Regions from separate parts of the Gilvimarinus sp. DA14 genome, predicted to be linked through region 1. Evidence: predicted binding sites of a transcription regulator. Region 1 holds the regulator's gene; each other region holds the start of a gene.
What was found. Region 1 encodes sigma-54, which starts transcription at its own class of promoters, with help from an activator protein. Its sites were predicted from a motif close to TGGCACANNNNTTGCNNT; they were not measured.
Positions count from the first base shown of each region.

Region 2: a site for sigma-54 is predicted at 4,205-4,222, ahead of NHM04_RS13770 (formate/nitrite transporter family protein). Genes of this name have one in related genera too.
Region 3: a site for sigma-54 is predicted at 6,293-6,310, ahead of NHM04_RS16180 (phosphoribulokinase). Genes of this name have one in related genera too.
Region 4: a site for sigma-54 is predicted at 6,449-6,466, ahead of NHM04_RS13010 (putative urea ABC transporter substrate-binding protein). Genes of this name have one in related genera too.

Region 1 is NZ_CP100350.1:3,334,102-3,341,812, reverse strand. Features, by position in the region: gene NHM04_RS14620 (calcium/sodium antiporter) at 1-716, shown strand, start outside; gene NHM04_RS14615 (KpsF/GutQ family sugar-phosphate isomerase) at 755-1,723, shown strand; gene kdsC (3-deoxy-manno-octulosonate-8-phosphatase KdsC) at 1,720-2,271, shown strand; gene lptC (LPS export ABC transporter periplasmic protein LptC) at 2,274-2,855, shown strand; gene lptA (lipopolysaccharide transport periplasmic protein LptA) at 2,842-3,363, shown strand; gene lptB (LPS export ABC transporter ATP-binding protein) at 3,366-4,091, shown strand; gene NHM04_RS14590 (RNA polymerase factor sigma-54) at 4,229-5,749, shown strand; gene hpf (ribosome hibernation-promoting factor, HPF/YfiA family) at 5,800-6,090, shown strand; gene ptsN (PTS IIA-like nitrogen regulatory protein PtsN) at 6,092-6,550, shown strand; gene rapZ (RNase adapter RapZ) at 6,556-7,434, shown strand; gene NHM04_RS14570 (HPr family phosphocarrier protein) at 7,434-7,709, shown strand.
Region 2 is NZ_CP100350.1:3,151,285-3,158,995, reverse strand. Features, by position in the region: gene NHM04_RS13785 (porin) at 1-1,103, shown strand, start outside; gene NHM04_RS13780 (phosphate ABC transporter substrate-binding protein) at 1,118-1,522, shown strand; gene NHM04_RS13775 (bifunctional protein-serine/threonine kinase/phosphatase) at 1,572-3,293, opposite strand; gene NHM04_RS13770 (formate/nitrite transporter family protein) at 3,351-4,166, opposite strand; gene NHM04_RS13765 (translocation/assembly module TamB domain-containing protein) at 4,414-7,711, opposite strand, start outside.
Region 3 is NZ_CP100350.1:3,694,781-3,702,491, reverse strand. Features, by position in the region: gene NHM04_RS16200 (alpha-amylase family glycosyl hydrolase) at 1-1,494, shown strand, start outside; gene NHM04_RS16195 (DUF1214 domain-containing protein) at 1,670-2,740, opposite strand; gene NHM04_RS16190 (glycosyl transferase) at 3,180-4,400, opposite strand; gene NHM04_RS16185 (mannosyl-3-phosphoglycerate phosphatase) at 4,397-5,239, opposite strand; gene NHM04_RS16180 (phosphoribulokinase) at 5,266-6,246, opposite strand; gene NHM04_RS16175 (hypothetical protein) at 6,350-7,135, opposite strand; gene NHM04_RS16170 (hypothetical protein) at 7,141-7,407, opposite strand; gene proB (glutamate 5-kinase) at 7,497-7,711, opposite strand, start outside.
Region 4 is NZ_CP100350.1:2,978,569-2,986,279, forward strand. Features, by position in the region: gene uca (urea carboxylase) at 1-2,051, opposite strand, end outside; gene NHM04_RS12990 (urea amidolyase associated protein UAAP2) at 2,137-2,778, opposite strand; gene NHM04_RS12995 (urea amidolyase associated protein UAAP1) at 2,789-3,505, opposite strand; gene NHM04_RS13000 (ABC transporter ATP-binding protein) at 3,502-4,293, opposite strand; gene NHM04_RS13005 (ABC transporter permease) at 4,290-5,111, opposite strand; gene NHM04_RS13010 (putative urea ABC transporter substrate-binding protein) at 5,153-6,193, opposite strand; guanidine-I (ykkC/yxkD leader) riboswitch at 6,285-6,389, opposite strand; gene NHM04_RS13015 (DUF1631 family protein) at 6,776-7,711, shown strand, end outside.

The sequences.
Region 1 (7,711 bases):
ACATCGGCCTGGTACTTGGGGTTACCGCCCTGATTGCGGCCCTGCCAATTCAAAATCATTTACTCAAAATCGAGCTTCCGGTGCTGCTATTGGTCACCGCCCTGGCCGGATGGTTCCTGTTTGATGCGCAATTGACCCGCACCGAGGGTTTAATTTTGTTATTTGCCCTGCCCTGTGCGATGTATTTAATTATCTGGAGCAAACGCCACCACCCGGAAGAAGTGGACGAGGAAATCCCACAAATGACCCGCGGCCGCGCGCTGCTGTGGTTTGCCATCGGCTTGGTACTGCTGATTATCAGCGCCGACTTACTCGTGCGCGGGGCCAGCGAGCTGGCGCTCGCCTTCGGCGTAAGCCCACTGATTATTGGGCTTACGGTCGTAGCCGTAGGCACCAGCCTGCCAGAGCTTGCCGCCTCAGTAGCCAGCGCCCTCAAAGGCCATCACGATATCGCCATCGGCAATGTCATCGGCTCCAACTTGTTCAATATTCTCGCCGTGATGGCAATTCCGGAGATCATTGCTCCGCTCACTATGGAAGCCAGCGTTTTTGGTCGCGACTATGCCGCTATGGCCGGCTTGACTGCATTGCTCGCGCTGGCGCTGTATATAAGCGCCTACATTTACCGCGGCCGCGGTGGCGCCCGCCTGGGCAAATTTATGGGTCTAGCACTACTGGCACTCTATGCCGGTTACTATGTGCTGCTCTTGGCGTGATTGTCGTATAATTCCGGGCCACGTAATACAGGATAGCTATGAGCCAATTTGATTACGCCGCCTCTGCTCGGCGCACCATCGCCCTGGAAGCCGACGCCGTGGCCGCCTTGGCCAACAGCGTCAATGGCGACCTGAGCCGCGCCTGTGATTTGATGCTGCAATGCGAGGGACGGGTCATTGTCTCGGGCATGGGTAAGTCGGGCCATATGGGCAAAAAAATCGCCGCCACCCTGGCAAGCACCGGCACGCCGGCGTTTTTTATGCACCCGGGCGAAGCCAGCCACGGCGACCTGGGCATGGTGACGGCCAAAGATGTCCTGATTGCCATTTCCTATTCGGGCAACTCTGCCGAACTGCTGACGCTACTGCCCCTGTTTAAACGCCTGGGCATTCCCTTGATCAGTATGACCGGCGACGCCGACTCAGTGCTCGCGAAAGCCGCTGAGGTGCATCTATCTATCGCGGTGGAGCGCGAGGCCTGCCCGCTAGCACTGGCCCCCACTTCCAGCGCCACCGTCACCACAGTACTGGGAGACGCTCTGGCCATTGCCCTGCTTGAGGCACGTGGCTTTACCGCCGAGGACTTTGCCTTTTCGCATCCCGGCGGAGCACTCGGGCGCAAACTGCTGTTGCGTGTGAGCGACATCATGCACGAAGGTGACCAGCTTCCGCGCGTCGCCCCCGACGACACATTACCGCAAGGCTTACTGGAAATGAGCCGCAAAGGCCTGGGCATGACGACAGTGCAGGATCAAGGCAAGCTGGTGGGGGTATTTACTGACGGCGACCTGCGTCGCTGTATCGATCGCAATATCGACCTCAAGCACGCTCACATGGCAGAGGTTATGACCCATGCACCGCAAACCATTAACGAGGAAACTCTGGCCGCCGAGGCCATTAAAATCATGGAAGAGCGAAAAATCACTTCGCTGATTGTCGCGGCGCACGATCAAACCGCCATCGGCGTTGTCCATTTACACGACCTGCTGCGCGCCGGCGTTTTATAACTGAATTTAGCGACTCTATGACTGAACAAACCCTGGCGCTGGCCAAGCGCATCAAATTACTGATTCTGGATGTGGACGGCGTGCTCACCGACGGCCGCCTTTACTTCGACAATCAAGGGAACGAAATGAAAACGTTCAACACCCAGGACGGCCAAGGCATTAAATCGCTGATGGCCACCGGGGTGCAGGTGGCCATTATTACTGGACGCAGCAGCGAAGTGGTCGCCCGCCGCGCCCGCGAACTGGGTATCGACCTGCTCATTCAGGGCCGCGAAGACAAATGGGCTGCACTACAGGAAGTATTTAGCGAACTAAACCTGAAAACCGAAGAAATTGCCCACATGGGCGACGACTGGCCCGACCTTTCCATCATGACCCGCGTTGGATTAGCGCTTACCGTGCCCAATGCCCATGCCAGTGTCTCCGAATACGCCCATTGGATTAGCCACCGCGCTGGCGGCGAAGGCGCCGTGCGCGATGCCTGCGATTTAATTTTGCAAGCGCAAGGCAATTTTGAACAGGCCATAGCGCGCCACACCGGAGGCTAAAGATGCGCCAGCGCCAGCCCAAAACCTGGTTTGTCCCCATCGCCCTATGCGCCCTATTAGTGTTTGTCGCACTGCAGTTTTCCCCCCGCGACATCAACCTCGGCGAGACGGATACCCGAGCAGGCGTCAGCATTGCCCCCGAAACCTACATCATCGGCATGAGCGATCGCGCCTACGACACCGCCGGTACTTTAAAGCACACGCTGCATGCCGAACGAGTCGATTATTATCAGGCGGAAGGACAAAACCGCGGCGATATCATCGCCCCGCAGTTAGAGTTCTACAGCGAAGGTAAAGCTCCTTGGTACTTAAGCGCAGCACGCGGCACCGCGGACAATCAACACCAGACGTTAATGCTGGAACAGGAGGTTACGGCCCACAGCGATCACCCGAAGTTCGGCCGCGTCACCATCAGCACCGATGACTTACTGATCGACACACAACGCCAATACGCCCACACAAGCAAACCTGTTACTATGCTCAGCGCTCGCGGCAAGACTACTGCCACAGGGCTGAATGCCGACCTGGATGAAGGCCAAATAGAATTGTTAGCCGAGGTAAAAAGCCTTTATGATCCCCTTTAAATCGCAATTTTCGGTTATCACCGCCGCATTTCTTGCGACCCTGCTTTTTACCCTCAAAGCCCAGGCTTTGCCGGACGACCGCGAGCAACCGTTCCAGCTGCAGGCCGACACCCAAACCTTCGACCAGAAAAATGGGCGCATCACATACAGTGGCAATGCCCTGTTACAACAGGGGTCACTATTGATAAAAGCAGACACCATTACGGTGGAGTTTACCCCCGACAACAGCGTTAAGGTCGTCACCGCCAAGGGCAAACCTGCTCACTTCCAACAAAAGCCCAGCGCCGAACGCGGCATAGTCAGTGCCGAAGCCAACGAAATTGTCTATGACAGCGCCAACAACACCGTTTCTATGACCGAAGCTGCCAAGCTCGAGCAGGACGGGGCGATTATGCGCGGACACAGCATTCACTACGATCTGACCCAAGAGCTGGTTAACGCCCAGAGCGATGCCGAGGGCCAGGACCGTATTCAAATGACCATTCCACCGGCGGCAATCGAGCAGTAAGCATGGCAACACTGAAAGCCCAAAACCTGGCTAAAAGCTACAAAGGCCGCCAGGTTGTTATCGATGTTTCCCTCAGCGTCTCCAGCGGCGAAATCGTCGGCCTACTGGGCCCAAACGGCGCCGGTAAAACCACCTGCTTTTACATGATTGCAGGTCTGGTTAAAGCCGATCGCGGCAGTGTCAGCCTGAACGAACAAGACCTCACCTCACTGCCGATTCACGGGCGTGCCCGCGCCGGTATTGGTTATCTGCCGCAAGAGGCCTCGGTGTTTCGCAAGCTTTCGGTGGCCGATAACATTCTCGCCATTTTGCAAACTCGCAAAGATCTCAGTGCCGAGCAGCGCAAGGATGAGCTGGAATCTCTGATGCACGAGTTTCACATCACTCACATTCGCGACAGCCTGGGCATGGCTCTGTCTGGCGGCGAGCGGCGCCGCGTTGAGATCGCCCGCGCCCTGGCCACCAACCCCGCGTTTATTTTGCTAGATGAACCCTTCGCCGGGGTCGACCCCATTTCGGTGAGCGACATTCAGCAGATTGTGCGCCACCTGAAAGACCGGGATATCGGCATTTTGATCACCGATCACAATGTGCGCGAGACGCTGGGCATCTGCGAAAAAGCCTATATTGTGTCCGAGGGACATATCATCGCCGAAGGCAACTCAGAGGACATCCTCAGTAATGCGAAGGTACGCAAAGTGTATCTGGGCGAAAACTTCATGCTCTAAGCGCCCACATCGCCTCAGCCCATCTTGACTTTTAAATTTTTTTGCGCCTCAGGCATAAACATTGCTTAAACGTGTTGCCTGCGAGCAGTAGGCTGACTACACTCTGCGATTAATGCCCGAAAGAAACATCAAAAATTATGAAGCAATCGCTACAGCTTAAGCTGGGCCAACAGCTCACTATGACACCTCAACTGCAGCAGGCCATTCGCCTGCTGCAGTTGTCTACTCTGGATTTACAACAGGAAATCCAAGAGGCGCTAGACTCCAACCCTATGCTGGAAATGGAGGAAAACCTCGACAGCGAACAGAGCGATAAAAACTCTGAAGCTAACGACACCCATGAGACCGCTGAGGCGCGCGAAACGGCTAACGCCACTTCCGAGACACCAACTAACAGCAGTGACAACGATGGCGACCCCCAGGCCGACAGCGAGTGGAGTGAGGCCATCCCCCAAGACCTACCCGTCGACACCAGCTGGGATGACGTCTACGAAAGCTCTGGCCCCGCGCTGCCGGCCAGTAATTACGAAGGCGATGACAGCGATTTTGAAAGCCGCCGTGGCAGCACCGAATCTCTGTACGATCACTTGATGTGGCAGCTCAATCTCACGCCCCTGTCCGAGCGCGACGAGCTGATCGCCATGGCAATCATCGACGCCGTCGAGCCCAGTGGACTACTTAGCACCACCCTAGAAGAGATATACGAAGGCCTCAGCGAAAACCTCGAAGAGCTTGAGCTAGACGAAGTTCAGGCGGTTAAACGCCGCCTGCAACAGTTTGATCCCTCGGGGGTGTGCAGTGAAAACCTGACCGACTGTCTGCTGGTGCAACTGTCCCAGTTCGATAAATCCACTCCATTTCTCGACGCCGCAAAGCTGATCGTACAGCAGTACCTACCTCTACTTGGCAGCCGCGATTACCGCCAATTGATGCGTAAAACCCGTCTCAAAGAGCCGGAACTTGCCCAGGCGGTGGCGCTGATAAAGAGCCTCAATCCGCACCCGGGTGACATTATCGACACCCGCGAAACCGAATACGTGGTGCCGGATGTGTTTGTCGAGAAGCGCGAGGGGCGCTGGACAGTGGAGCTAAATCCGGACATCGCGCCACGCCTGCGCATTAACACGGGCTATGCATCACTGGTAAAACGCGCCGACTCCAGCCGCGAAAACACCTTTTTAAAGAACAATTTACAAGAGGCGCGCTGGTTTTTGAAAAGCCTGCAAAGCCGAAATGAAACCCTGTTAAAAGTGGCCACCTGCATCGTAGAAAAACAACGCGGTTTTCTCGACTATGGCGCCGAGGCCATGAAGCCTCTGGTGTTGCACGATATCGCCGAGCTGGTAGAAATGCACGAATCGACCATCTCGCGGGTGACGACGCAAAAGTATATGCACACCCCACAGGGTATTTTCGAGCTGAAGTACTTTTTCTCGTCCCACGTCAGTACCGATTCAGGGGGTGAATGTTCCTCGACCGCAATTAGAGCTATCATTAAAAAGCTGATTGCCGCCGAAAACCCGAAAAAGCCCCTCAGCGACAGCAAGATCACGCAAATGCTGGCCGAGCAAGGCATTCAGGTTGCCAGGCGCACCATCGCCAAATACCGGGAATCTCTCAATATTCCGCCGTCCAACGAGCGTAAAAGCCTGGTGTAACATTTCCGGGGCGGCGCAAACTGCCGCCCCAGACAACAGAGGACTCTAGTATGCAAGTGAACATCAGTGGTCATCATTTGGAAATTACCGATGCCATCAATAACTATGTACACACCAAGCTGGAGCGTTTGACCCACCACAGCGAATTTATTACCAGCATCAACGTCATTCTCGAAGTCGAAAAAAACACCCAAAAAGCCGAAGCTATTATTCACGTCAATGGCAAAGATATTTTTGCCGACGCTGACTCCGAGGATCTTTACGCCGCCATCGACGCCCTAACCGACAAGCTTGATCGCCAGTTGATTAAGCACAAAGAAAAGCTGAAAAGCCACCGCTGATATCATGCAAATAGATCAAATACTCTCCCCCCAGCGTACCCTATGTCGCATCGAAGGCGTGAGTAAGAAGCGCGCCCTGGAAATTCTCGCCAACACCATTGCCGAGCAGGTGCCGGGAATGGATGCCGATGATATTTTCAGGCGGCTTATCGCACGGGAAAAGTTAGGCTCCACCGGCATCGGCCATGGCATCGCCATTCCCCACTGCCGTATTCCCGGCTGCGACTCCACCCTCGGGGCACTCATCACCCTTGAAGAGCCCATCGACTTCGACGCTATCGACGGCGAAGCGGTGGATGTCGTATTTGCCATGCTTGTTCCGGCCGAAGCCGAAGATGACCATTTAAAAACCCTGGCAGCGCTTGCCTCAGCATTAAATGAAGCGCCCTACCGTGACGCCTTGCGCCGGGCCGAGTCGCCAGAGCAGCTGTATCAAGCCGCAATAGATCAGCCGGATTAAATACCATGCATTTAGTGATTGTCAGCGGGCTATCGGGCTCGGGTAAAAGTACAGCCCTGAATGCGCTGGAAGATGCGGGCTACAACTGTATCGACAACCTACCGGTCAGCTTACTGCCGGCGCTGGTGGCGCAAATCCAGGTTCACAAAGACGCTGAAAATCAGAACTTTGCCATCGGCATAGACATTCGCGACGCCTGGCAAGACTTGGGTATTTTTCCGCAGATGGTGCATACCCTGAAAGACGCCCATTTGCCATTCACTGTGGTGTTTCTGGATGCCGAAACCAAGAAAATTGTGCAGCGCTTCAGTGAAACCAGGCGCAAGCATCCCCTGAGCGATAAGCATCGCCACCTGAATGAGGCGATTAACACCGAGCACCAGCTGCTCGGCCCCATGCGCGATACCGCCGATATCGTCATTAACACCACCGATTTAAATCTGCATCAGCTGCGCGATTTAATTAAAACCCGAGTGGCTGAGCCTGCCAGTGAAGGCATGGCGATACTGTTTGAATCTTTCGGTTTCAAGCATGGCCCGCCGAACAACGCCGACCTGGTGTTCGACGCCCGCTGCCTGCCCAACCCACACTGGGATCCAAACCTGCGCCGACAAACCGGTAAAGACGCCGACGTTATTTCGTTTCTAGACAAGGAACCGCTGGTGCAGCAGATGTATCAAGACATCAGCCATTTTTTGGATCGTTGGTGGGAACACTACCAAGCCAACAACCGCAGCTACATCACCATCGCAATCGGTTGTACTGGCGGCCAGCACCGCTCGGTGTATTTGTGTGAAAAACTACAACAGCATTTTAGCCGCAGCCTGGAGAACGTTCAGGTTCGCCATCGCGAGCTGAATGACAATTTGCACGAGTCCCATTAATGCCACAACGCACTGTCACCATCGTCAATCGCAAAGGCCTTCACGCCCGCTCCGCGGCCAAGCTGGTGGCACTGGGCAAAGAGCTACCCTGCAAGGTGGAGATACATCACTGCGATAAAAGAGCCGATTGCACCAGCATGATGGCCCTGATGATGCTGGCTGCGGGCCTGGGAACAGAAATTTGTGTGCACGCTGAGGGTGAACGCGCCGAAGACGCCCTCAACGCTGTATGCCAACTGATTGAAGCGGGCTTTGACGAGCTCAACGAAGAGTAAAC
Region 2 (7,711 bases), 180 kb from region 1:
AGGTACAAAACCTGCAAACACAAGTTAACAAGCCAGACGACAACCGCCTGCGCTTTAACGGTTTTTTAAGTGTCGGCTACGGCCTGGCGAGCAACGATGGCGGCTATGCCGGCTACACCGAAGAGGGCAGTTTTAACCCCGAGAGCTTGTTCGGTTTACAGGGCGCTTTCACTTTGACCGACAAAACCGAAGTTACTATGCAGTTGGTCGGGCGCGGCAACGACGACTGGGACCCTAGCATTGAATGGGCCTACATTAGCCATCAATTTACCCCGGTGTTTAAAATGCGCGCCGGTAAAATGCGCCTGCCCCTGTTTATGTATTCCGATTCGTTGGAAGTAGGCTATGCCCAGCCCTGGATTCGCCCCCCTGAAGAAGTTTATGGCAATGTACCTGTCACCAGTTACACGGGTATCGACGGCCTTTACGATGTCAACTTTGATATGTCCACCCTCACTTTCCAGGCATTTATGGGCGAGTCAGAAGAAGACATCAGCAACCTCGGGCAAGCGGTTCGCCTGGAGGTAAACGATTTGTTTGGCGGCTCGGCCACCTGGACCGATTTTATCTGGACCCTGCGCGGCAACCTCGCCACCTCTGAAATCACCATTGGCGGAGATGATCTAAAAACCGATTTTTACGGCCTGGGCGCCAGTTACAACAACGGCAGCTTGCAGGTTATCTCCGAGTTTACTCGCTTGGAAATTGAAGGGCCTACGCCGGATACAGACTCGGGGTATATTACCCTCGCCTATACCTTTGGTAGCCTCGCCCCCTACTTTACTTACTCAATGCAAGAATCAACCGACGATGATGAGCGCCCTTATTCGCGCGAATTTATTTTTAATGCGATTAACACCCCCGGCAGCCCGCTATTTGGTCAGCTAAGCGCGCTGGCGCTTTCAGATGTGCAAAATTCAGAGCGCACGGCGTACAGCTTGGGGCTACGCTGGGATGCCATGAGTAATGTAGCGGTAAAATTCGATGTCACCCGCGCCACTGACTTTGGCGATACCGGCGGCGATTTACCTGGCAATGTTGCTCCCAGTATTGCCTATGATGATATCGACGTGTACTCCATTAAAATCGATTCAGCGTTCTAACAGGAGAAAAGAAGATGCGTAACTTTTTATTAGCCCTGTCTTTTCTCGCACCCTTTACCTGCGCCGAGGTGGTGGTTATAACCAACCCTTCTGGCCCCGATGCCATGGACGCCAACCAGGTGAGAGATTTATTTATCGGCCGCAGCAAGTCACTGCCCAACGGGCAGAGCGCTGACCCGATTGACCTGGAGTCGGGCCAGGCACTGCGCGAAGAGTTTCACAATAAAGTCACGGGGCGCTCACAGGCCCAGCTAAACGCGTTTTGGTCAAAACAGGTTTTTACCGGTAAAGGGCAGCCGCCGCGTACCCTGGACTCTACCGCTGCCGTAAAAGCGGCAGTAGCCAGCACGCCGGGAGCGATTGGCTATATTGATTCCAGCGAAGTGGATGCTTCTGTCAAGGTGGTGCTGACACCCTGATCAAAGAACTCGCACTGAGAAAGAAAAAGCCGGCATTGCGCCGGCTTTTTTATAGGTTTTTTGTCAGGCTGACAATCAATAGTACAAAGAGCAATAAAGATAGTCCCTGCCAAAATCTTATCGGATCGCGCTCGATCAAAGGCGGCTTGGTTTGATTTAAAAACTGACGATTGGGCCGCCGCAAATCCATTATAAATTCGCTTAGCTCGCGGTAACGTTTTGCGGGTTTAACCTGCACCGACTTGGCAATAGCGGCATCGACCCACGGGGGAATACCTTTGCGCTTAGGGATCATAGAGCGATACTGCAGGTTTTGTCGCGCCCGGCCACTGGCCGCCTGCGCCACAGAAGTGCCGTAAGGCAGATCGCCGCTGAGCATTTGGTAGGTGATTACCCCGAGCGAAAAAATATCCGAGTAAGCGCCGGCGGCCTCGCCATTAAAATATTCAGGGGCGGTAAATTGTGCGGTGCCAGGTATCTCGTTAGTAGGTGTCTGCGTCTCGGCCACACCGGCTACCCGTGTTGCGCCAAAGTCGATAATTTTTACCGTGCCCTCGGTGTCGATCATTATATTGTTAGGACGCAGATCCTGATGAATCATTTCCTGGCGGTGAAACGCCTGCAGACCACGGGCTACCTGTTCGATAATATCGCGCACAATTTCGAGCTTGGGCTGAGGGTTGTCGCGCATCCATTGCACTAATGTCTGTCCCTCGATGTATTCGGTGGCGATATACAAATATCGCTTGGCGCGCGAACGCTCGGCGGCTTTCAAGACATGGACATTATCAATGCGCCGCGCAATCCAGTCCTCCATTAAAAAATGCTCTAAGTACTCTGGTTGACTGCGCATTTCCACCGAGGGTGTTTTGACCACTACCTTAGCGCCAGTTTCTAAATCTTCGGCCAAAAACACATGACTGCGACTGGAGATATAAATCTCGCGCAGTACCTTGTAACCATCAAACTCCATGCGCGGCTGCAGGCGCGGCGGCAGCGGCAGGCTATGCAATTGCTGCTGAACTTCATGCATACCACGAAGCGGCAAACTATCCACCTGTAACAGCTGGACGCTCAGGTTGTCATCACTGCCATTGGTAAGCGCCAAGTCCACCATGGCTCGGGCGGCGCGGTTTAAGTCCGCGGCATGCTCTTGCCATATACGCGTAATTTCTGCCGCCGAAGCAAACTCATAAAGGCCATCGGTAGCGAGCAAAAAGCGATCGCCCTCTTGCAGGTTCAGCTGTTGGTAATCCAGCTCAAGGGTATATTCCACCCCCAGCGCGCGTGTCAGGTAGCTGGTGTTGGCGTCGATGCGGCGGCGGTGATCTTCCGTTAGAGGTTCCAGCGCATCACCCGCGATACGGTAAATACGGCTGTCGCCACAGTGAAAAAGATGCGCGGTATTGGATTTTAAAATCAGTGCGCAAAAAGTGCAGATATAACCCTTGTCGCGCTCAAACCGGTAAGGGCTATTGCGAGTTTGCGAGTACAGCCAGGAGTTGGTGGCCTGCAACACTTTGCGAGCGGCGTTCTTTACCGACCAGGCATCCGAGGTGCAATAGTAATCGTCGAGAAAACTCGATACCGCCGTCTCGGCGGCCACTTGGCTGACGTGACTGCTACTGATCCCATCGGCCAATGCGATCGCAATGCCTTTGCTGCTGAGCAGCGGCTCGTTGGGAGTACAAGCGCCGACAAAATCCTGATTGATTTTTTTGCGGCCTTTGTCTGTGCATTGGCCAATACGCACTTGTAACTTATCGTTCATGAATCAACCAAAAAACTCCGCCCACCAATGGTGGACGGAGTCTCAACTGTACGCGTTTTAGCGGCCGATGCTGCGCTCGGGGCTGGTACGCACATGGGTGTAGTACAAGGGCAAGCCCACTAACAGGAAGCCGCCCACCAAATTACCCAGAGCAGTGGGCAACTCGTTCCACAGCAGGTAATCCGCTACCGTGAAGTCACCGCCCATAATCATAGAGAAGGGGAACAAAAACATGTTCACAATAGAGTGCTCAAAACCCATAAAGAAGAAGAGCATTACCGGCATCCACATAGCCGCCATTTTACCGGTAGCCGAGGTAGACACCATGGCACCGACAACACCCATGGATACCATCCAGTTACACAGCATGCCGCGAATAAAAATGGTGATCCAGCCATCCAGGCCGTGAGCCTGATAACCCACGGTACGGGACTCACCAATCTCACCCACTTTGGCCGCCAGGGCGCCGCCATCTACGTTGTAGCCGTAGGTAAGGATAAACGACATAAAAAAGGCGACGGTTAACGCGCCGGCAAAGTTGCCACAAAACACCAGCCCCCAGTTGCGCATGACCTGGCCAAAGGTGACGCCGGGGCGCTTATCAATTAACGCCAGAGGCACCAGGGTAAACACCCCGGTTAGAAGGTCGAACTTCATCAGGTACAACATGATAAAGCCCACCGGGAAGAGCAACGAGCCAATCAGTGGGCTGCCGGTTTTGACGATCACGGTAATCGCGAACATTGCCGCCAGGCCGAGAATCGCGCCGGCCATAAATGCGCGGATTAGGGTGTCCTTGGTGGACATGTACACTTTCTGCTCGCCGGAGTCGACCATCTTGGTGACGAACTCGGAGGGTTCAATATAAGCCATGGGTTTTCCTTCCAATTAAAGTTGCAGTCAAACCCTAATTGGCAATCCTTATGCCAAGCGTAAAAGAATCAGTAACCAACTGATTTCAATAGAGAAATAAGTAAGCACTGAAAATCAAGTGGCAGGAGCTGCCCCAAAAACGCACCACATTAAAGCAAGCGACCAAAATTAGCGCTTTAAAGGATGGACAGATCGAGGGCAAATTCAGTGCAAATGCAAAAATATAGCGGTGCACGCGCACCAAAACTTACCTCTGCATACGGAAAATTAAGTCAGCACTTTGTACTTCGCCGGATTCAGCCTCCAGGCGAAGGTTATCGGAAATAAAATAAGTCAGGCCCACAGTTGAAATGCTATCGAACAGCCCGATCGCATAGTGCACGTACAAATCTTCGGTAAGATATTTACCCAGCCATAAGCTGCTGTCTTTGACATCGTCGTCGGATTTAATGGTCAATTCGTCCAGACCGAAACGCCCGGCAATATCATCGGCGACAAACTGACCGCGTTTAATCCCGAGCTTGGCAATGGCATTCACCAGCATAGAGGCCTCACCCGATGATGCCCCGCTGATAGGTTTGCCGGTAAACAGCATACTCATGGCATCACTTTCGGTTTGCTGTGGGCGGGAAAAGATCTCGCTGGTGGGGTTTTGCAAGGTACCACCGATAATCAACCCTACCTCAACCTCTTCCACCTCGCGGGTAGCGGTGACATTCAGCCCCGGATTGTCCATGGGCCCCTGAAAAGACAAGGTGCCTTTTTCGATGGTTAAATCCTGGCCGTAGGCTTGAAAGCGCCCATCGATAATATTGATATTGCCCAGGGCAAAAAGGGCGCGCTCGGGTGATTTGTCGATACTCAGCTCACCGCCCAAGCGGGCCTTAAAACCAGCGGCATCGAAACTGACTTTATCCCCCAGAGCAAACTCCACGTTTACGTAAACTGGAATATTACCCTGATTCTGAGGATCTTCAGCGTCGATAACCACAACATCGTCGGACACCTTGGTGGCCGACACCGGCAAGGTATTGATAACCGCATGCGCCTCGGGCACCAACGCGCGACCACTGACATCAATACGCTCGGCGCTCGCCTGCAGCTGTAAATCTGGAGTGAAATATAAGTTGAGCAACTCGCTGTCCATCACATGAGCGTAATCGCCAGTAAGCGAGGCCTGCACCTGCCACTGCGGCTCCAGCAATTGCTCGGCCTTTGCCTGCAGTGACAAACTGCCATCTTCCCCTGCACGGGTGTTGACCTCAGCGGTTAGGTCGTCTTGATTACCCTGCACGGTAGCGTTGAGCTGGGTAAAGCTAACCCCCAGCGAGGGCGCCTCGAAGGCTGCGCCGGATACACTGGCATCCACCACTAGCTGTGGATCGGAAAAGGTGCCGGATATTTGCGCGCGGGCATCCAGCCGCCCCTCTATATCTCGCACAGCAGGCAACAGCGCCTCCAGTGGCGAGATGCTTTGCATTTGCGCCAACACCTCGCCCTGCAGATGCTTGCTGTCCATCTGAGCCAGCAGCTCGGCATTGACACTGCCATAGTCGGTAAACGCCAGCTCGGCGGTGGCGGTTAAACGAGTATCCTGCTGCTGAATGTGCAGACCAAATTCATCCAGCGGGTAGCGATCGCTCTCGGTGTCGTTGAGGCGGTAAATAAACGCGCCGCCCACCGCGCTAAAGTCAGCATTGAGCTTGGGGACGCCCCCTTCAGCCCAGCTGAACTTGCCCTGCCCCTGGAGGTAGCCTTCAACATCTACCTCTTCTTTGAGCCAGCGACGCAACAAATTTAGCGGCAAACGCTCCACGGCAAGCTCACCGGCAGCACCCTGGCCCTGCTGCCACTTGCCTGTGACGCAGGCCGACGACTGCACCTCCCCGGTTTGTTGCCTGCGAGTCAGCAGGCAGAAATCGCTCACCGTCACCCGCTCGGCCGCCGCGGTAACTGCGACAGGGCTTTTCAGCTCCATGGGACGAACATAGGGCGTGGTTATCGATAGTTGGCGCAATTGCCCCTGCCATTGCTGCCCATCCCAGCCACCGCTGATTTGGGTTTCACCATGGGCGAATTGATCCTGCAGTAAACTGGCCGTTAACTGATGTTCTGACGGGCTGCCAGTAAACGACACATTGGCGCTCTGATAGCGACTGCCGGCCAGCTCAAGGCCCTGGGCCTCGGCTTGCAGAGACAGCGCCTGACGCTGCAAATCGGTCACTTGAGATTCCAGCGCCAGCTGCTCAATCCGATTATCGCCCCAGTGTAAATCCACCGCCGTGGCGCCGCCTTCAAGCTGGGGGCTTTGGCGACTGCCACCCAAGTGCCCGGAGGCATCCAACTGCCCGCCGATACGCGGATCAATCTGCTCTAGCAAAGGCGCGCGCAGGTTCCAGTCCAGGCCAAAGGTATCGCCAATATGGCCGTTCACCTGCAGTAAATTGCCGCCCAGAGATAACTGCACCGACGTTAACTGCAGGCGTTCTTGTGCGAGGCTGGCAGCGCCCGAGCCCTGCACCGCCAGGCCGCGCAAGCTGCCGCTTAAACGCTTAATCGAGGCATCCAGACTTAGTTCGCTGTTTTGCCAGCGGCCGCTGGTGCTAAAACTGCCGTTTATTTGCCCCGGCCAGCCTTCCAGCACCAGCGCCGGGTTAAGTTGTTCGACCTCAGCCTCCAAAGCCCAGGCGACCAGCTCCTGCCACTGCACATTGCCACTGCCCGATAACTGCATGGGGTCGGCCGCCAGTTCAATTTTTGGCAACACGATGCCCTGCAAATTGCCTTCGCCGTCCAGCTGCACATCCACCGCCGGATAGCCGACCAAGGTGTACTGGCCATTAAACTGCGCCCGGTAATCATCCAGCCAGCCGTTTACGGTGAGTTCGCCGCCGGCCTGCATGTCCTCTACCGCCGCAACATCGGCCCAGTAGGCGGCCACCGGCTGTACCGGCGCGGTCAGGGTAGCCTGTAAATCGGGGGCATTTTCCACCCCGGTCTTCCACTGCCCCTGGGCTTCAATCTCAGCCGGGAGAGTCGTCGCCAAGGTGAACTCCAGCTGCGCAATATTGCCGTGTGCTTCAAGCTCCGCCTGCAATTCGTTGCGATACAAAACCTCGGGAACAAAACGGGTCACATCAGTGGCTGCGGGGGTTTGTTCGGACACGCGCATGTGGGCGGCGGCGCTCAGCTCCAGACTGTAGGGGTAACTGAGACTGGCCTGCCCCTGTAGCGATAAAGTCTGCCCAGCGGTGGCAAGGTCCAGCTTATCGATGGTAAGAGAGCGCGGTCCGTAGGTTAGCCCGGCCTTGATATTGTCCAGCGAGTAGCCTTCCTCACCATAGTTGACCTGAATGCCATTCAGACTGACATCCGATGCCACCAGGGACACAGGAACGCCCAGATCTGGCCACTGAAATTCCGTATCGTTTGCGGGGGCCGACTCGCTGATAGGAATATTTACCTTAGCGCCATCCACATAGAGCTGGTCGACTATCAAAACTCCCCATAGCACCCCCACCGGGTGCCAGGCGATATCCAGCTGC
Region 3 (7,711 bases), 360 kb from region 1:
AAACTCCAGGGTACGTTTTCGGCAGTCCATATTCTGCCGTTTTTCCCCCACTCATCCGACGACGGTTTTGCCGTAATCGACTACACCCAGGTGGACCCCGACCTGGGCGACTGGGATGACATTAATGCCCTGGCACAAGACTTTAAGTTAATGGCCGATTTGGTCATTAACCATGTCTCCAGCCAGAGCCTGTGGTTCCGCAACTACCAGTACGGCAAAGACCCGGGGCGGGACTATTTTGTCGAGGCAGACCCCAACTACGATCTGTCAAATGTCGTGCGCCCCCGCACCAGCCCGCTGTTGCGCAAAACCGATACCGCGAACGGCATAAAACATGTTTGGTGTACCTTTAGCCACGACCAGGTAGACGTAGACTTTCGCAACGAAAAAGTCCTACTGGAGTATTTGCGTATTATTGGCCGCTATCTGGATGAAGGCGCGCAGTGGATCCGGCTTGATGCGGTAGCTTTTCTGTGGAAAGAGCTAGGCACCTCCTGTATCCACCTGCGCCAGACCCATGATGTGGTAAAACTGATTCGCCTGCTCACCGAATACAAAAACGCCCACGCGATTTTGATCAGCGAGACCAATGTGCCCAATCGGGAAAATTTAACCTACTTTGGCAACAGTAATGAAGCGCACATTATCTACAACTTCAGCCTGCCACCACTGGTGATTCACGCCCTGCTCGCGGGCGACTGCACCTACCTGAAAAGCTGGATGATGAGCATGCCCCCACCGCCGGTGGGCTGCGCTTACCTAAACTTTACCGCCAGCCACGACGGTATCGGCCTGCGCCCCGCAGAAGGTCTATTAAGCGATGAAGAGCTGGGGCAAATGCTCAGCACCCTGGAATCGTTTGGCGGTAAGATTTCCTCACGCACCGACGCCGAAGGTAACGCCAAACCTTACGAGGCTAACATCAGCCTGTTCGACGCCTTTAAAGGCACCTTAAACGGCACGGATAAATGGCAAGTAGAGCGTCTGATTATGTCGCAAGCCATAATGCTGGCGGTGGAAGGCATTCCTGCGTTTTATATCCACACCCTATTTGCCACACCGAATGATTACGACAAATTAGAAACCACAGGGCATAACCGCTCAATCAACCGTCGCAACTGGAGCCTGAGCGATCTGGACGAGCGCCTAAGCAAACCAGGAGGCCCCGGCGAGCGCGTATTTAATGAATTAACCAGACTGGTAAAAATTCGCTCGGCACAACCGGCCTTCCACCCCAACGCCACGCAATTTACTTTGCATATCCGTCCGGAAATTTTCGCCTTCTGGCGCCAGAGCATGCGCCGCACTCAAAGTATTTTTTGTATTTATAACCTGAGCGACCAACCGCAAGAGGTGAGCCTGTCGGATTTAAATCTAATCAGTACCGAAAGCTGGGTCGATTTAATCAGCGGCCAACCAGTGGATGATTTATACGGAAAAATAATGTTGCAGCCCTATCAGAATTTGTGGCTGACGAATTATTTGGGGGAGTGAGGGCTGCAACGTCGGATGTCTGACGCTGAACGCTGAACGCTGAACGGTATTGTTGCTGATAGGCCGAATGCGAATGCTCCATCAAGTAAATTTCAATAATTGCTAACGTAAGCTGTGAAATAAAAAAGGCGAACCTTGCGGTTCGCCTTTTTTTCGTTTGGGGTTCTGCTAGCGACTATTCAATCACCAGTTCGCCGCCGTGATCATTGATGTACTGCACAGCGGATTCTTTGGAGTCCGGCAGGTAAAAACGGAACAATGCCGCAAAAGGCGCGGAGGTTTCTAAGTTGTTCTTTTTACCTGGCGAGTTAAAGTGAATGGTGTAAGTGCCATCCGCATTGGGTTCGGCCTGGGTGTTAGAGATAGCGGAAATATCCTTAGCCAACCAGCCCTCTTCGTTATAGATGGTCACTGACCAGAAACCGCCACGTTCTTCCTGAATGTCCGGTGGGGTAAAGGTAGCACTGGAGGGCTGCATTTTGCCATCCACCATTTTGCTTTTATTGGCAAAAGGCCAGTAGGCGGCATCGGGCAGACCCAGCCCACCCCAACCATAAGCGGTACCATATAAATGGTCTTGCGGACGCGAGGTGTAGGGGGTGCCATTTACATAACGGGTATGGGTCAGCGCGCCGCCTTTTACGTCTTTAACCAGGGCCGCACGAATTTCTTCGGTTTTTTCCAATGGCAGGACAAAGTCGGGCGAGACATAGGGCTTGGCCGAGTTGGCCTCGATGGTGGCCAAGCGCTGCAGGCGCAAGGTTTCTTTTATGCCGCCTTTATCCTCAGTCAGAATCGGCACCCGCATATTCAAATACACGTGATTGCCGTAGGTTAAATCCTCAGGAGTAATGGTAATGCTATCGCCAGCATAAGCTACAGCGGCAACATAATTCTGCATATCGATCACCTGAATGATCTGATAGTGATCCCCCTCGGGGACCGTAAATGTGGCACCCTTGCTTACGTCCACCACCGCACTGGCGTATATGCCATCCTGGTTTTCGCGAATCACTTGTTGAGTTTTAACCCGGCTTAGATCGCTCTGATAGGCCCATTCGTTGATCGGTGCCTTTGCCAGACTGCGCTTAAAATTAAAATCGCTTTCCGAGACTTTATATACATAATCGGACACGCCGAAGTCTGCCGGGGTGGTAACATCGTAGCCGGGGGCGATATCGGCATGGGTATGCATGGCCAGCGCCAGAGCTACTGGAGCCGCAAATAAGAGGGATAATTTTTTCATATCAGTAATTCCTTTGCTGAATTTGTAGGTAACAGCTCGGAGTATAGCTGCACATTGACTGCCCTTAAGCCACAAACAATGCCCAACGCCTGCTGTCACCGCGAAATAGTAATACCTTACATGAGGATATGACACCCTGGGGGTTGAATTTGATGCCGTTAATGTTGGCGCGGAACGCGGAACGCGGAACGCGGAACGCGGAACGCGGAACGCGGAACGCGGAATAAAATTATCGCGATGTTGACACAGTCGCCGTCACGTCTTTTGTCAGATTAGATCTACACTTCTACACATAAACTTCACAATAAAAAGGGCAAACCTTTAGGTCTGCCCCTTCTTTTTCGTTCAGCGTTCTGCGTACCGCATTTTTCCATCGCATCAGACGTCCGACGCGATTACGTTCCCCTTCTCCGTCTACCGTTACCCGTCATTCCCTCTATCAACTAATCTCCTTCGTATCCTTCTCCACCGCATCCAGCAAACGCTCATACACATCCGGCACCGCACTTAATACCCGTGACCAGTTGGCCATAAAGGGGCGTTCGGTGGGATCGTTCAGAAACTTTTCGCCGGCGCGCATAATGCACTGGGTAAATTGTTCAACGGTTTCTTCTTCTTTGTTGCGATCCAGTTTCATACCGTTAATCACCGCGTCATTGTGGTAGCGGTCGATCAAGTCCAGAGCTAAACGATAGTAGCTGGCCTTAAGAGTACGGAAGACTTCGGGGGTAAACACCACGCCGTTAATGGCTAGTTTACGGAAAAAGGATTTAGAGATATCGGTGCTCATTTTGGACAAACCGCCGTCGGGGTTGTCGGCGGATAGGTCCTGATGTTTGTGGTCGTAGGCGTCGGCAATGTCTACCTGACATACGCGCTCGTCGGAGTAGCGGCGATTCACCTCTGAGAGCACACCGATTTCCAGGCCCCAGTCACTGGGGATACGGATGGAGCTGACCACATCCATGCTCATGGAAAATTCACCGGCAAGCGGGTAGCGGAAGCTGTCGATAAAGTCCAGGTAGTTATTGTGGCCACACACTTTTTGCAGTGCGCGCACCAGCGGTGAGACTAACAGACGACTGACTCGGCCGTTTAATTTGCCGCCCGCGGCGCGATAGTAATAGCCCTTACAGAACATATAGTTAAACGTTGGGTGCGCTATGGGGTAAAACAGCTTGGCGACAATATCGCGCTTGTAGGTGACGATATCGCAGTCGTGCAGGGCGACGGCGCGGGCGCGCCCTTTGGCCAGCGCGTAACCCAGGCAGTACCAAACATTACGACCTTTACCCAGTTGCTGCGGCGCCAAGCCCACTTCATCCAACACTTGATCCACGGCTTTTAAGCGTGGGCCATCGTTCCACAAAATAGAGTGTTTTTGCGGCAGGCGAGCGAAGAATTTTTTCGCTTTTTTATACTGCTCTTCATCGGCGCGATCCAGGCCGATAATAATTTCATCCAGAAAAGGCACCTTGGACAGCTCTTCGACAATGTTATCCATTGCCGGGCCTTCCAGCTCAGAATACAAGCAAGGCAGCACCAGGCACATGGGCTTTTGTTTACCCCACTCCATTAGCTCGGCTTCAAGCTCCTCGATGGGTCGATCGCCCAGATTATGCAGGGTACCGATACGTCCGTTTTGAAAAAAGTCACTCATGGTGCTTCCTCATGTTCTGTTAAGCCGGCTAAGGCTTCCTCGACGCCCTCGCGCCAACCGCGAGCGCCCTCAAAAGGTGCACGAATAGCGTTAGTTAAACTATCATCGTGCATGTAGGTTCCATCCGGGTGCGGCATTACCACTGACTGATCCACCGCTTTGAGCATTTGCAGGTCATTGGGGCTGTCACCCAGCGCAATGCTCGCCACCCTTGCCCCATAATAGGACTCATACAAGCTCAGCAAATAGCGTACCGCATCGCCTTTATCACAGGTGGCCATCACATGATAAAAACGCCCACCTTTGAGCACGCGTAAATTATGCTTGCGCAAATGTTGGGCAAAATCAGCAAGATCCGCTTCATCTTGATGCCAAAGCAGTGGTTCTGAGGCGGCTCTCGTCATCGCTTTAGCGGCCGCTTGCTCGCTGAGCCCGGTGCAGTTGACCACATCATGCACACTCATATCGGCAAAACCGGTAAAAGAAAAAGTCCGCTTTAGCTGCGCCAAAATACGCACAATTTCTTCACGATTAGCACCGCGATAAATTAAAAAGTCATCGCCCTGTTGTTCGGCGTTTTCCAGCTCTACCCCCAGTCTTTGACGCTCTGGCGCAGGCATTACAATTAAGCTGCCGTTTTCACACACATAGGGGCTGGTGAGCGACAACTCTTGGCACAGGGCACTCATCTCTGCCTGGGTTTTACTGGACACCAAAACCAGGGGAATATTTTGCTTTTTTAAATGATTAATCGCAGGCAGGGCGTCGGCATACGAGTAGTCGTGATGATTCAGCAGAGTACCGTCAAGGTCGGTAAACACGGCAATAGGCTTTGCCACAATAAAGCTCCATTATTAACTGATTATTAGTGATTGATATGGCATTGAATGGCAGCCACCTGATGGTTCTCTGCCAACTCTAATACAATATTAGCGCGGGCGGGCATCTCACTGAGCATCCAGCGAGTTAAGCGCTCATAGTGGGCGATAAATCGCTCTATCTGCGCAGCGCTCATCACTCGCGAGTGTTGCAGCTGTGCGTCAGTTAACGAGTCTCGCAGTTTTTGCTCCTGCAGCTGACGCCACTCCAGCACTTGGGTAAAAGACGGCGCTTTTAGCATTACCAGCAAGTCTATTTGGGCAAATAGCGCCTGATAATCGGCCAGGGCATCGTTGACATAGCGACGCCAATGGCCGTCGATATCTTCTTCTTTTTCCAGGGCATTAATGGGTGTTTGCAAATCGCTGCTGCGCTGCGCTCTAGCCCCCACACACCAGCCCTCAAAAATTATGATGTCGGGACGACCCTGCACTGTGTCCCACAGCTCGCGGCTCACGCAATCATCCTGAGACTTATCAAAGCGAGGAATCGGGGTAAGCTGCTGCGCGCCGGCTTTTTTTAACTGCGTAAAAGTCTCAAGGGCGAGGGGTAAATTGTGCGTGCCGGGAACGCCGCGCGTTGCCAGCAACGGATGAGTGTCGCGAGCGAGCTCAGCTCTTGCCGCACGGGAGAGGTATAAATCGTCGATGGACAGCGCACAAACGTTAAGACCGTAAACCGCTTCCAGCAATACTTTTAAAATACTGGCGGCGGTTGATTTTCCGGTTCCCTGGGCGCCGTTTACGCCCACCACATAAGTGCCCTTTCCCCTGGCACTAGCACAATGCGCAGCTAAAGGCTGGTACAACGCACACAAGCTTTGCGCTAACGGCTCAGGCAAAGCTAGCTCGGCGGCAAACTTGGCGCTGAGCTCATCGATATCGAAAGTCTTTGCAGCATCCTGGCGCAATTGCTGGGTAAAAAAGTCTGGCCACAGAGCGGCGGGCGTTTGACTGGCATCAGGCATAGCATGGCCTCCTTTTAAAGTCCTGCTGACTCACTCCAAGTTAGCCAATGCACAAACTTTGCCACTACAGTGTTAAGACCTGATTACGCATCTCCCACAAAATCTATGGCACTAGCCGCCAATGGCCCGCATACCACACGCCGCATAAGTTACCGAGGAAACGGCGATTGATAACCCCGCGACTGAGGCACGAACGTTCGAGCAGTTGCGCATTTACCAAACCGCCGCCCGCCGGACTGGCCGCGAGGGTAAAATGAACTCTAAAGTAGCCTGCGCGACTTTTCACCGCCCCCGGCCACGCCTGAGACAGCGCCGTGAGATAGTCGAAAATAAGGTTCAGCTCAACATCACCAGCCTGCTCACGTAAACTTAAGGTGAGTTCATCCCACTGCCTGCGAGTAAAGTGCAGCGCCGGGCGCTCCACCAATATTGCAACTGGGGTGTCCGCAGCGCGGATAATATCCCCAAGCTGAGTGGCCAGATTTTCAGGGTGATATTCCAGCAGCTGGTAATTGTCCACTTCAGGTAACAAGCCACGCTTGCACTCGCGATTCTCAGCCAGCTCCAAATCCCACCATGAGAACCTGGGCCAATCGCTGGCCTGACTCAAACGGTGAAACCGCGTATTTAAACCGCCGCCAATACTGATAAAACGGGTGTTGGGCTCGCGCTGTAGCAATTGCTGGCAGCGGTTATCGAACCACACACTTTGCTGCACACACTCGATACTGGCACGGGGACAATAGTGGGGGCAGCGCTGGCAACAGAGCTGCCACAACTCGCGTGCAGCGCGATCGCGCAGACCAATTTCCGGCCAGCGTGCATCGGCTATGGCATGGCTGTATAGGCTATCGAGTTGCGGCGCGGGAACAGCAAGTGACGGATTCATACCTGTCACGCCTCTTTGCCTTGATCATGCTGGTTATCGGGGGCGCACTGCCCCGCTTGGTAGTACTCGCGCATGCGCAAGGCAACCGACAGCGCAAAACCCTGAATGTAGGTTTCCTGGTTTCCGACATGAGCCAGTATGCCGCTGTCGCTAACCCGCTCTAAGGTTTCCCTGGCCGCACGAGTGGCCAGGGTGTGCGAGCCTAGCCGCGTCACTAAATACTGGTGCAGGCGCCGGCGCATCGAATCATTTTCCAGTGCGTTTTGCTGCATACAACCTCCCTTGGTAGAGAGGTCATATTAACGCTAATGATAATTATTATCGAATAAGAAAACTCAATCTATTTGTCTGTGCTGATTGCTCACGCGGTTACCACGAGGTTATCCCGGTGAATCAGTTCTTCGTCGCCCTGATAACCCAACAGCTTATGAATATGCGCACTGGGTTGGCCAATGATCTTAGCGGCCTCCGAGGCATGGTAATTCACCAGACCCCGAGCCACCTCGCGTCCATTGCTGTCCATACAAACAACTAGTTCGCCGCGGGTAAAGTCTCCCTTTACCGCTTTCACGCCGA
Region 4 (7,711 bases), 360 kb from region 1:
GTGCGGGCCCATTCAGGTTTGGGGCCGTTTAGTCGTACCCCGGTGCGGCTGGAGTTGTAATGCACTTCCCAGTCGGTATTAAAAAAGGTATTGATATCGCTGTCGGTAAAAAAGTCCGGCGCGCCGTGGGGGCCGTAAACGACGCGTAGCTCCCACTGATTATCAATGCCCGGTTTCAATCTGGGCGGCACTTGTGTCTGTTTTACGGGGGACGTTTTTTGGCAGTGCAGCACGTCGCCCGCTAGCAGGGCGCGACCATTGTGGCCGCCAAACTGGCCCAGGGTAAAGGTAGAGCGTGATCCTAAATAGCTGGGGCACTGAATGCCCCCGGCAACTGCGAGGTAGGCGCGGGCACCCTGTTCGCTGACCCGACCCAGGGTTAAGGTTTGCCCGGCTTTAACCGCAAAGACCTCCCAGCTGGCAACCGGCTCACCGTCTAGTTTGGCATCAATAGCGGCGCCGGTGAGGGCGCACTGGGTATCAAAGCCAAATTGCAGACTGGGACCGGCAACGGTAATTTCCAGCGCGGCCGCTTCGGCGTCGTTGCCCAACAGCTGATTGGCCAGACGGAAGGAGTAATTATCAAAAGGCCCAGAGGGAGGCACACCGATGTGCCAGTAACCGCTGCGGCCGGGAAAGTCCTGAATCGTGGTTTGCGTGCCGCCGGATAAGACATCAATGCGCGCCTCGGCAAAGCCGCGCTCGTTAAGGTAACGAGTGGTAATTTCACCGTCGATAAAAACCGGCTCGTCCAAAAGCTCGGTGACATACGCTTTATTGGTTTCAATACCGTACAGCTTAGAACTTTTTAATGTGGTTTTTAACAGCTCAATGGCTGCCGCACGGTTTTTACTTTTGGTAATCACCTTGGCCAGCATAGGATCAAAATAGGGTGATACTTCCAATCCGGATTCAATCCAGTGGTCGATACGAACGACTTTGTCGTCGCTGCGCTCGTTAATCGGAAAGCTGACTTCGCTTAATAGACCGGCGCTGGGCTGGAAGTTTTTTGCCGGGTCTTCGGCGTAAACACGAACTTGAATGGCGTGGCCAGTGGGCGTTAATTGGGCAAACTCCTGTTCAATATCCAGAGCCTCTTCGGCGGCCAGGCGAATCATCCAGGCGACTAGATCAAGCCCCCAAACTTCCTCGGTAACTCCGTGTTCAACTTGTAGGCGAGTGTTGACCTCAAGAAAGTAAAACTTTTCATCTTTGGCGTCGTAAATATATTCCACGGTGCCCGCACCGCGATAGTTAACGGCAGCCAAAAGTCGCGCCGCCGTTTCGTGCATGGCCTGGCGCAGTGGCTCGGGCAAGTTGGGGGCTGGGCATTCCTCAATTACTTTTTGGTTGCGTCTTTGGCTTGAGCAATCGCGCTCGCCAATGGCCACGGCTTTGCCTTTTCCGTCACCAAATACTTGTACTTCAATATGGCGGGCCTGGCCGATAAACTTTTCCAGAAACACTCTGTCGTCGGAAAAGTTGTTGGCACCTAATTTACGTACCGAATCAAAACTGTCTTTTAAGTCCTGTTCGTTTTCGCACAGCTTCATGCCAATACCGCCGCCGCCCGCGCTGCTTTTTAGCATGATGGGGTAGCCAATCTCGGAGGCGGCGTTCAGGGCCTCCTCCAGAGTGTCGAGCAAGTCGGTGCCCGGCACCAAAGGCACGGCATTTTCTTCGGCAACCTCTCGCGCCGTATGTTTTAAGCCGAACACATTCATTTGCTCGGGAGTGGGGCCGATAAAGGCGATGCCGGCTTGTTCGCAGCGCTCGACAAAGGTTGGGTTTTCACTTAGAAAACCGTAACCCGGGTGAATGGCCTGGGCTCCGGTTTGTTGTGCAATACGCAGAATTTTTGTCTGGTCCAGATAGGTATCGGAAGCGGAGCCTTCGCCTAAGCTATAGGCTTCGTCCGCCTGGCGTACATGCAAGCTGGCGGCATCGGCTTCAGCGTAAATGGCAACAGATTGAATACCCATCTGCCGCAGTGTGCGAATAATGCGGGCGGCGATAGCGCCCCGGTTGGCAATTAACACTTTGCTAAACATAACTGTCTCCGCGGGTCGTCCCGGCCAGGCCTTCTTGTGTCAGAGGTCGTCCTCTGCGGCGTTAGGTTTTAGTGAGATCGATGAGTTAATCCCAGATAATCATTTCTACAGGGGTAGGGTTATAGCCGTTGCACGGGTTATTCAGCTGCGGGCAGTTCGACATCAGCACCAGCACATCCATGAGTGCTTTCATCTCTACGTATTTCCCCGCACCTGATATGCCGTCCGCAAAGGTCAGGCCGCCCTCACTGGTTACCGGTACGTTCATAAAGAAATTAATGTTGTGGGTAATGTCGCGCTTGGTGACCCCGAACTCTGGGTGCTCGGCAACGGCCAGCATCCAACTGTCGCGACAGGCGTGCATGCAGCGCTTTTCCAGGTCGTAACGCACGGTGTTGCTCTCGGTGGCACAGGCGCCCCCCAAGGTATCGTGACGGCCACAGGTATCGGCAGTAATTTCCAGCATCGGGTTGTTTAGGTTGGTGCGCAGTACGCTGCCCGCGGTCAAGTACACATTGCCCTGTTCGCGAATGGTGTCGGTAGCGCTGTAACGCTCGGAAACGTCGGCGGCATTAAAAAATAAAGTATCTGCCGCCTGATTACCTTCTAAATCGAGAATGCGTAACGTCTGGCCTTTTTTTAGTGGCGCAAAGTAGTAATCGCCCGCGCCGATAATGTGGCGTTCAACGGCGTTTTCCGGTAAGAGTTGGCTTTCTAAAATCGTCATATCTGCCTCGTTATACTCCAATGTGGTAGAGCGCGTTATTGGCAAAGCCCCGGGCGTTTTCCGGGCGCGAATTCAGGCACAGGTCGTCCTCTTGAATCGGTGCGGCTTCGCCAAGATCGATGCGGATATCGCCGCGGGGGTATTCTGCACTGGCCTCCAGTGGGTGAGGGCAGGTGTGCAGCACCACTAACGTATCCATTTCAAAACGAAGCTCGACACTGGCACTGGCTTGGTTGGCACTGGTATCCAGGGCCATTGCGCCGTTGTCATTGGTGGCGACCTTGCTAAACCAATTGATATTGGCCGCGGTGTCGGCACGGCCTAAGCCATATTTGGCAAGCTCTACCAAAAACGCATCAAAACCGTTTTGCAGCCAATTATTGCTCTGGGTTTGGTAGTCGCGCTGGCCCCACTTTTTTTCCACCATCGTCTTATGGCTGGTGCCGCTAACGGTGTCGTGCCAGCCGAAGGTGTCTTGGGTAATCGAGGCGAAAATGCGCCCCATGTCCGAGTACAGGCAGTGCCCGGCCGTGAGTTTAAATGTGTGTTGACACTTTAATGTGTCGGGGGCGTTGTAGCGCTCCAGTAGGTTGCGCGGGTTGTAAAATAACATCCCCACATTACCCGCACCGCTTAGGTCAGTAAGCTTCATGGCGCTGCCGCGACGGGCCTCAAAAGACCAGTGACTGGCGCCGGGGATGGTGGTGGTGTAATCAATGCTTTTCACGCTGATTCTCCGGTCGTCTGTGTGCTATTGGGTGTATTCAATTGCTGTTGCATTTGCTCAAGGGTGTCGCTGGGCATTTCGCCGACCGGTAAGTCGTAGGTAATTTGCGCACCCCAGGCGCCAGGGGCTTGAGGGTCGTGACGCACCTTGTCAAACACCCACAAGCGCGTGCCCAGGTAAAAGCCCTCAGATAAATCGTGGGTGACCATAAAAACGGTGAGCTTATGTTCGCGCCACAATTCCAGAATAAGCTTGTGCATATCGGCGCGGATGCCCGGGTCAAGGGCCCCAAAAGGCTCGTCCAACAGCAGTACTTTAGGTTTGCGAATTAATGCCTGGGCGATAGCCAAGCGCTGGCGCATACCGCCGGATAATTCATGGGGAAACTTGTTTGCCGCGGGGGTGAGCCCTACTTTTTCCAGCAGTGCCTCAGCTTCCTCTTTGACGGCTTTTTTACGACCTCCCCACAGTTTTCCCAGTAGTGGCGAACGTTCGAATTCGCGCGCAATCATCACGTTTTGCAGCACGCTCAAGTGCGGGAACACCGAGTACTGTTGAAAGACAATTCCGCGGCTCTGATCGGGTTCATCCGGAATGGCCTGGCCGTCGATTAACAGTTGGCCTCGGGTGGGTGACTCCATCCCCAGTAGCATTTTTAAAAAAGTACTTTTGCCGCAGCCCGAGGTGCCGACCAAGGTGACAAACTCGCCATCGTTAACGGTTTTGTTGATATCCTCCAGGACGACGTTATCGCCGTATTCTTTCCAAAGGTTTTTAATGTCAATCATGCCTTACCTCCTTGGTGGTGCCAGGGGAAAGCGAGCTGGCTGGTTTTGGCCAGTAGCCAGTCAATAATAAAAGCCAGCAGGGTAATCCAGGCGACATAGGGAAGAATGACATCCATCGAAAGGTAGCGCCGTACCAAAAAGATTCGATACCCCAAGCCATCTGTTGAGGCGATCCCCTCGGCGGCAATCAAAAACAGCCAGCCAGCCCCCAGCGAGAGCCGCACGGCGTTAATAAGACGAGGCATCAGCTGCGGAATGAGTACTCGCCAGACGATATGCCAGGTGCTGGCTCCCAAGGTTTGCGCCTTGATTAATTGCTCGCGGGGAATTTCCAGTGTGCAGCGCTGAATATCCCGGGCGATAAACGGCGCGACGCCAAAAATAATTAGAGCCACCTTGGAAAGCTCTCCCAGACCAAACACGATAAACAGAATAGGCAAAAGCGCCATGGGAGGTATCAGAGAGATAACGGTGATTAACGGCGCCAGCGGAGCGTAAGCCGTAGGTAGCGCCCCGGTGAGCAGGCCCAAGCTAAAGCCGATGAGCGCGGCAATGCCAATGCCCAACCCTAAACGGGTAAGGCTGGACGTGGTGTCTTGCCAGAACAGGTATTCGCCGGTGCGTTTGCTGGGCTCGAAGGCCAGCCGCGAAATAGCATCGCCCATTTGGCCGAAGCTCGGCAACAGCTTGTCGTTGGGGTTAGCTTCCAGCCGCGCGTCTGAGGCGATCACATAGATCAAAATAATCAGGGCAAATGGCAGCAGCCCCATTAACAGTCTGGCGGGTTTGGAAGGGGTTAGGTTGACCAGTCGTTTCATATCGGCTCTCAGACGGGGGCTGCGCCCCCGGGTCGGAGGTGTTACAGCTCGCCGTCGGCAGCCATTTGCATATAGGTGGTGTCAAAGCGCAGTTGGGTATTGGCGCTGTTACCGTAGGTACCTTGCGGGCCTTCTACGCCGATAAAGCCGGCATCCGGTGCACCTTCACCCAGCAGACCGTGGTCGAATGAAAATTCGGCAACCTTCTGCATGGTGTCTAACAGTTCGTCGCTGTTGACCAAGGCCAGGGCATCAGAGGGGGTGTAGAACATTTTGGTTTTAGCCAATTGCGCCTCATAGCCGGCGCGATCGGTACCTGAGGCATTACCCATAGCTTCGCGCGCGGCAATACCCGCCTCGTCGTCGCCACTCATCAGGCCCATAATTTCGTACCAGGCGCCGACCAGTGCTTTACCGAGTTTGGGGTTTGCTTGCAGAGTCTCAGTGTTGACCACCAGCAGGTCCATGATTTCGCCCGGAATCTGCGATGAGTCGAATACCAGGTTGGCGTCATCTTCGGCCAAAATCGTGTTAAGCAGCGGATTCCAGGTAGTGACGGCACTGACCGAGCCCGAGTTATACAGGGCGACCATATCCGCATCAGAGGTATTGACTACCTGCACATCGGCTTCGCTCATGTCTACCGTTTCCAGGGCGCGGGCCAGCAGGTAGTGGGAAACGGATAGCTCGACCAGATTGACGCGCTGGCCTTTGATATCGGCCAGTGTGTCTTTATCCCGCAGGATGACACCGTCATTGCCGTTGGAGAAATCGCCCACAATCAATGCGGTGCTGTCTACGCCACTGGCGGCGGGAATGGTCAGCGCGTCCATATTGGTCATGGTGCAGGCGTCGAATTCGCCCGCGGTGTATTGGTTGATGGACTCGATGTAGTCGTTAATCTGCACCACTTCGATATCAATGTCGTACTTGTCGGCCCATTTATCGACGATTTTCTGCTCGGCGCCGTAGCCCCAGGGCATCCAGCCGACGTAGATGGACCAGCACACTTTAAAAGATTCGGCCGCCTGGGCCTGGAGAGAGAACAGCAGCGCGAGTGCTGCGATGGACAGCTTTTTCATGGTAAACCTCCGAAGGTTTTACTCAGGGTTACTGGAGCACTTTTGGCAATCAGGCCAATTCGAAAATCACGCCCGCAGGCATGCTTTCTAAGTCTCCCGGGCTTTTATCCCGCCGTGTAACCCTCGCTTCGAAGGTCGAAAGCTCTCGGACCAGTCGTGGGAGGATTATCCCACCGGAACCCTAGCTTTCTATTTATTGCAAATTGTCGATTGTCCCTACTTGCCAAGGAAGTGCGGACATTGTCGCCTACTGACTAAGCAAAAGAGATACCAGAAACATGGTCGTGCCGTAAAGCCCGCTGTTACGGGCGCTCCATGAGCGGTTAAAAAATTGAAGGTGAATGGATGAGATATGAGCTGCTCCAAGTTGGTGCTGTAATACGAAAATAATGTACGTTTTTGGTGCTTCGGTCGTATTATCGGTAATCACACGTAATTGGTGTATGCGGTTTGATGTTCTAGCCTTGCGTTAATGTGCGCCAACGCACAAACTCACATATACTCACAAATATTAACGTTCATAGGGTCAAGGTGGCCTGAGCAAGGTATTGCTAAATCGAGGTGGGGATGGAATCGAAAACTATGAACAAACCAACAGGAGAGGGCGTCGAGCCGATGGCCGAGTCGTCACAATCACATCAAGCATATAATACTTTGTCGCAGGCACAGGTTAGCCGGTATATAGAAGCCTGTGTCGCCGCCACGGACGATTACGTCGAGCAAAATTTTCCCACGTTCTGGGGTGACTGGATCAAGTCGATCGAAAAACGTGAGGAACACGCCCGCTCAAATAAAGAGCAAGTGGCGCTGGGAGAAATCATAAAGCTATTACAGCAGCGCGCGGTCTATATTCAGAGGCATTATCTCGAACTTCTGCACCAATGTTTTAAAGAGTTTGCGCGGCGGGAATTGGTTACCGCCACGGGGCAGGAGCGCTTTGCTCGCAACGAAGGCCTGACCCTGGTGGATAACTCCGATCTGGAAGAAACCATCGCGATTACCTCTATTTGCCACCGTAGCGACTCTCAGCTAGCAGAGCCTTTGTGGGCCTTGCATCAGCGCTTGGCGCTATTAAATGGAGGTAAAAAAATTGATGAGCGTGGCAATCCGGTCAGCCCTATTCAGTTCTGCGATACACTGCGTCGGGCTTTGGAAAACCTAGCGCTGGACGCACGCACCAAGGTTGTTGGCTACAAGCATTTTGAAGCTGCTCTGATTAAACCCCTGGCAGGGCTCTATGAGGATTTAAACGCCTTTCTGGCCAGCCAAGGTATTTTGACGAATCTGCGCTATAGCGCCGTGATGCGTGAGGAATCTGCGGAGCAGGCGGCACCTGGGCTGCAGGACGAGAGCGGTAGCGACAGCGCTGAGGCGCAAAGCCTAAAGTCTCAGGAGCCTGAACAGTCGGCCCCGCGTCGCCGCGCAACCGATCGAATCTTTGCGGATGCTGAAAACCGCGATCCTGCTCAGTATCAGCAGGGCTTAGTCAGTGCAATTAAGCTTTTACAAACGCATTTG